Pedobacter sp. W3I1: one gene and its partner. The protein of the gene in region 2 interacts with the protein of the main gene of each other region in a pairwise test. Links are inferred from orthologs where the notes say so. Each region holds a gene or a part of one and is shown on either strand. Other genes may lie near its edges.

The links.
Region 1: the proteins of tpiA (region 2) and pepT interact in binary tests that used the Escherichia coli proteins (3 or more experiments, as listed by UniProt). The link is inferred for Pedobacter sp. W3I1 from one-to-one orthologs.

What each region holds. Positions count from the first base shown.
Region 1 is NZ_JAUSXN010000001.1:526,779-530,029, forward strand. The notes cover bases 118-3,029. They hold pepT (peptidase T), read right to left. Parts: upstream 2,245-3,029; coding sequence 991-2,244; downstream 118-990. Other genes in these bases: QF042_RS02280 (aldose 1-epimerase family protein), read right to left, coding at 118-451; QF042_RS02285 (hypothetical protein), read left to right, coding at 603-932; QF042_RS02295 (hypothetical protein), read left to right, coding at 2,304-3,029. In the rest of the region: more of QF042_RS02280, read right to left, coding at 1-117; more of QF042_RS02295, read left to right, coding at 3,030-3,035; QF042_RS02300 (M14 family metallopeptidase), read left to right, coding at 3,065-3,251. UniProt on the Escherichia coli protein: Cleaves the N-terminal amino acid of tripeptides.
Region 2 is NZ_JAUSXN010000001.1:2,775,729-2,778,954, forward strand. Bases 1-2,887 are described here. They hold tpiA (triose-phosphate isomerase), read left to right. Parts: upstream 1-1,006; coding sequence 1,007-1,768; downstream 1,769-2,887. Other genes in these bases: QF042_RS11595 (putative sugar nucleotidyl transferase), read left to right, coding at 1-959; prmA (50S ribosomal protein L11 methyltransferase), read left to right, coding at 1,768-2,607; murC (UDP-N-acetylmuramate--L-alanine ligase), read left to right, coding at 2,754-2,887. Outside these bases: more of murC, read left to right, coding at 2,888-3,226. UniProt on the Escherichia coli protein: Involved in the gluconeogenesis. Catalyzes stereospecifically the conversion of dihydroxyacetone phosphate (DHAP) to D-glyceraldehyde-3-phosphate (G3P).

The DNA of each region.
Region 1 (3,251 bases), 2.2 Mb from region 2 along the record:
GGGTATTGGGCACCGCAAATGCCGGGTGTGCACCAATGGAGAATAAAAGCTCGGCAGTACCTGTGTTTTTTACCTCGTAAGTTAAGTTCAGCTTTCTATCTATTAATCGATACCTCAGTTTCAGCTCAAAATAAAAAGGATATACCTTTAAGGTATCTTCGTTTTGGGTTAACGTAAAAACAGCTTCGGTTTCACTTATTTTTTCGAAATTAAAAACATGATCGCGGGCGAAACCATGACGGGGTAGCTCGTAGTTTTTACCCTGGTAAGTAAAACTGTTGTTTTTTAATGAGCCAACAATAGGAAATAAAACCGGACTGTGTTTTGCCCAATATTTAGGATTGGCATTCCATAAATATTCGAGCTTGGTTTCTTTACTAAATAAGCCTTGAAGTTCTGCGCCTTTAGCCGCCAAGCTAACTTTTATATAGTCGTTTTCGAGAGTTATCATTACCAGCTAAATTAGCAAAAAGATGTGCTTTAAAAACATCTTTTTTATTAATTTTGATCACTACATAAAGCTTATTAATGAAAAAGCTTTATGCTGTGTTTATTTTATTATCCGCGCATTTACTTCGCTCAAAAACAAAATTAGAAAACCTATGGCGATAGATTTAACAAAATTATCAAATGCAAAAGTAAAGGCCGCTATTACCGCTTTGCAAAAAGGTGATGAAAAAACATGGTTTCCTTTATTTGCTGCCGAGGTTGCCTTTTACGACGACGGGAACCAGATGAAATTTAATAATTTCTTTAAGAAAGCGCTGGGCCATGAGCGTTTTACCAGTATAGATAAAGTGGAGAACAACGGATTGGAAGTGTATGGCCATTTCCACTCGGACCAATGGGGCAATTTTAAAACCTATTTTAAATTTCAGCTGAATAAGGAAGGAAAAATAGCGAGGTTGGATATTGGACAAGCTTCTTATTAGTCCTGAGTCCTTATCAATCGATGATTAGACTCAAGACTATTGACTCAAGACTTTGGACTTATCCTTTCTCTTCCCAGATACAAGCGATATTAATAATGGTTTGTACAGCTTTTTCCATATCCTGTACGCTTACCCATTCTTGTTTACTATGAAAGGCATGTTCTCCGGCAAAAATATTGGGGCATGGTAAACCCATGTAAGAAAGTCGCGAGCCATCGGTTCCACCACGGATACTTTGTTGTTTGGCCACCACACCGGCTCTTTCAATGGCTTCAATACCATACTGCACAATTTTAGGATGCTGATCTAAAATCGGTTTCATGTTGCGGTATTGTGCTTTAATATGAAGCTTGTAGGTAGATTTTGGATACTTTTCCATTACCTTTTTTACGGTTTCTTCCAAAAATTGTCCATGTTCGGCTAGTTTCTCATCGGTAAAATCTCTGATGATAAACTGTGCTTCTGCCTCTTCTACCTGTCCGTTCATGCTTACCGGATGGATAAACCCTTCTTTTTGATGTGTTGATTCTGGAGTAAGTGTATCCTTTGGCAGCGAATCTAAAATTTCAGCAAGGATCTTAATGGCACTTTCCATTTTTCTTTTTGCAAAGCCCGGGTGTGTACTTACGCCATAAATTTTAAGGGTAGCACCATCCGCAGAAAAGGTTTCATCTTCAATAGAGCCTAATGTTTCCCCATCTATGGTATAACCAAAATCGGCACCTAATTTTTTTAAATCAGCTTTGTCTACACCACGGCCTATTTCTTCGTCAGGAGTAAAAAGAAGCTTTATGGTTCCGTGTTTTACCGCTGGGTTTTTCATTAAAAAGGTGGCCGCTTCCATAATTTCAGCTAAACCTGCTTTATTATCGGCACCCAATAAAGTTGTTCCACTTGCCGTGATAATATCGTTACCAATCTGGTGCTTCAGGTCTGTGTGTTCAGACAGTTTTATTACAATATTGTGATCATCAGGCAGAATTAAGTCTTGTCCTTGATAATTGTCATGAATAATCGGTTTAACATTTTCACCACTACAATCTGGTGAGGTATCCATGTGTGAACAGAAGAAAATTACGGGTAACTGCTTGTTTGTATTTGATGGGATTGTACCATACACATAGCCGTTATCGTCCATTTCGGCATCAGAAATGCCAATTTCTAACAATTCCTGAACCAATTCTTTGCCTAAGTTCTTTTGTTTCAGGGTTGATGGACAGGTAGGAGAATTTGGATCAGATTGGGTATCAATCTTCGTATATTTTATAAACCGCTGCTCGAGTGATTTGTTAAAGTTGGTGTATGTACTCATAATTCAAAGGTAAAAGTTATAGATATTCGATAAACATATTATTTTTGTAAAAAAACGATATGATTTTTAATTTGCTGAGAGCTACCTACATAACCCTTCTGCTTGTTTTTATAGGAAGTTTTTCTTTTGCCCAATCCAATTATTTTAAAATGTCGTACGGTTTTGGAGGAGGAATAAACAAATCTTATACTGATGTGTACAAGGGAAGTTTTGGTTACACAGCTTATGGCGTATTCGATTATCATATCACTCCATTTGTAACCCTGGGTTTAGAGGGGCAGTATGGCATGGTTCAGGGCGGAGATATAGAAACCGATCCGCATAACCGTCAGTTTGTAAACCAATATACCGCCATTACAGCCAATATAAAGCTAATGCTTGGTGAAGTGGTGAATTACGATAAAAGCGAGTTTTTATACAACATGAGGGGTTTGTACGTGGGCTTGGGCATTGGGGCTGTTAACAATAACATTACCGATATTGTAAGGTATAAACCAAGCTGGGCAGCATACGATCCTGGCTATGGGCCTTTTCCGGGTAAAGATAAAAGCTTGAACCTAATGGTACCCTTAAACTTCGGTTTTAATTATTACATTAATGATGGATACGGTTATATGCGGTATATCATCAATATCAATGCACAATCGAACTATACTTTTGGCGAGGGTTTGGATGGTTATAACGATTCGAGCGCCAAGTTCGAGAACTATTCGCCGGATGTTTACAACGTTTATACCATAGGCTTTAAATATATGTTTGGGACAATTAAATCTTATCGTAAAACACTTTAATAACATCATTTCATTTCTTAGATTTAAGCATGAGAAAATTCTTTGTGTTTTGTTTGCTCTCCATGAGGTTAAAAGCTACGGCACAAAAAACGCCTTTCGAATTAAGCGGTAAAATAGAGACGACCACTTACACCGCTGCAATAGCCTATTACGAAAACCTGACTAAAGCCTATCCGGAGGCCAAATTATTCACCTATGGAAGTACAGATTTTGGTA
Region 2 (3,226 bases):
CTGTTTGTCCGGATGAAGCTTTACTTAATGCCCTAACCGGGCTTAAAGCAGGCGAGGTACTTTATAAAAGAGATGTCGTTATCGCATATATAGCAGATCAGCATGATTTAGAATCAGTTAAATCATTACGACCGGTTGAATATAAAGGTGATTTTATCCAGATTGTTTATCCAGAACATATTTTCGGAAATAATCCGGGTGAAATCAGAAAAGATTTTAAATTGTTAACCGAAGGACGTACCTCTGCAAAGATAAGTGGTACCAACCAATTGCTTGGTGATGATGTTTTTTTCGAAGAAGGTGCTCAAGCCGAATGTAGTGTGTTAAATAGTACTTACGGACCTATCTACATCGGTAAAGATGCTGAAGTTTGGGAAGGTAGTTTGATCAGAGGATCTTTTGCTCTTTGCGAGAATTCATCAATAAAAATGGGTGCTAAAATTTATTCGGGTACTACAATCGGCCCGAATAGCCGTGCTGGAGGAGAAATTAACAATTCGGTAATTTGGGGCAATTCGGCTAAAGGTCACGAAGGGTATTTGGGTAATTCGGTAATGGGTGAGTGGTGTAATATTGGAGCCGATACCAATAATTCGAATTTAAAAAACAATTACGCCGAAGTAAAACTTTACGATTACGAAAGTCAAAAAATGCGTAATACCAATCTGCAATTCTGTGGTTTAATTATGGCCGATCACTCCAAAAGCGGTATCAATACGATGTTTAATACTGGTAGTATAGTTGGTGTTGGAGCTAATGTTTTTGGTGCAGGCTTCCCACCCAATCATATACCCGATTTTAGCTGGGGAGGTGCCAGTGGCTTCGATACCTATAAATTGAATAAAATGTTCGAAACAACCGAAAAGGTATTTGCACGGAAAAATATAGCTTTTGATGAAGTAGAAAAGGATATTATTACTAAAGTATTTGAATTAACTGAATCGTATAGACGATTTTAATATAAAACCTGATCTGAAAAGATCAACCAAGCATTAAATAATACAAAATGAGAAAAAAGATTGTTGCCGGTAACTGGAAAATGAACTTAGATTATAACGAAGGTGTTTCGTTGTTCAGCGAAATCGTAAATATGGTTAAAGATGAGCGCAAAGGCGATCAGCTGGCTATTATTTGCTCACCGTTTATTCATTTAAACAGCTTGGCAAAATTGGGTGGTGACGATGTTAAAATTGGCGCTCAAAATATTAGTGATAAAGAAAGTGGTGCATATACAGGCGAAACTTCAGCTAAAATGGTGAAATCTGTTGGTGCAGAATACGTTATTTTGGGTCACTCAGAGCGCAGGCAATATTTCGCTGAAAGTGATGCTTTGTTAGCTGAAAAAACTAAAGTTGCTTTGGCAAATGGTTTAACGCCAATTTTCTGTATTGGCGAAACTTTAGACGAGCGTAACAACGGCAGTTATTATGAAGTGTTAAAAAAACAATTGGTAGAAGGTATTTTTAGTTTAACTGAAGAAGACTTTAAGAAATTGGTTATTGCTTACGAGCCAGTTTGGGCTATCGGTACAGGTTTAACCGCTTCTCCAGAGCAAGCGCAAGATATTCATGCTTTTATCCGCAGTGAAATTCAAGCTAACTATGGTTTTAATGTGGCTGATGATACAACCATTTTATATGGCGGTAGCTGTAATCCAGGCAACGCTGCAAGTTTATTTTCTCAAAACGATATTGATGGCGGTCTAATTGGTGGTGCATCATTAAAATCGCGCGATTTTACAGATATTATTAAAGCATTAAATAGCTAATGCAATACATAAAAGCAATATTTACATTCAAAAGTATCGAAGACTATCAACAGGATCTGCTTATCAGCGATCTTGCCGATTTAGGTTTCGATACTTTCGAAGATAGTGAGGGCGGTTTTACGGCTTTCGTAATCAAGGATAATTTTAATGAGCAGGAATTAAAAGAGCTCCTGGCGAATTATAGTGAAGAATTTGCAACAACGTATACTTTAGAAGATGTTGCCGACGAAAACTGGAATGCCGAATGGGAAAAGAATTTTAGTCCGCTAATTATTGATGATGTGTGTTATGTGAGGGCAACCTTTCATGAACCACAGCCATCATATCCTTATGAGATTGTAATCGATCCTAAAATGGCTTTTGGTACTGGTCACCACCAAACTACTACAATGATGATGCAGTATATTTTAGCTGCCGATTTAAAGGACAAAAACATCCTCGATATGGGCTGCGGCACAGGTATCCTGGCTATTCTGGCTGCAAAACTAGGCGCTAAAAGTTTAATGGCTATCGATTATGATGATATCTGTTACGAAAGTACCATAGAAAATGCTGCCCTTAACCAGGTAGATAATTTAAAGGCACTTTGCGGGAGTAAAGAGGTGATTCCTAACGAAGAATATGATGTTATTTTTGCCAATATTAATAGAAATATCCTTTTAGATCAGATTCACCGTTATGCTGAAGTATTGAAAGCTGGGGGTAAAATTTTCTTCAGTGGATTTTATTTAGATCCTGATTTAGGAATGATTACCGCTGAATGTGCTAAATATGGCATCAAATACGTTGATCATAAACAAAATGGCGATTGGGTTGCGACCCAGTTTGAGAAAAAATAAGGATTGAATTTTGAATGTGTGAATGATAGAATAATTGAAATGAGTGAGTTTATTGGCTTATAATCATTTATACCAAGTCTCATTTCCTAATTCATTAATTCCCCATTCAATCATTCTCTAATTCAATCACTCAATAATTAATTTACATGCGCATACATTTTATTGCGATTGGTGGAAGTGCAATGCACAACCTGGCTATCGCCTTACATAAAAAAGGTTATCAGATTTCAGGCTCTGATGATGTGATTTTTGAACCTGCAAAATCCCGTTTAGATAAATATGGCCTGTTGCCTGCTGAAATGGGCTGGGATGAAAATCGCATTTCAAACGATTTAGATGCTGTAATTTTAGGCATGCATGCCCGGATCGATAATCCTGAATTGTTGAAAGCTCAAGAATTAGGTGTTAAAATCTATTCTTATCCTGAATACATTTACGAGCAAAGTAAAAATAAATTACGCGTAGTGATTGGTGGTAGTCATGGTAAAACAACGATTACCAGCATGATTTTGCATGTGCTGAATTACTATAAACGCGATTTCGATTATCTGGTTGGTGCACAGCTGGCTGGTTTCGAAACCATGGTGAAAGTTACGGAAGAAGCACCGGTAATAATTAT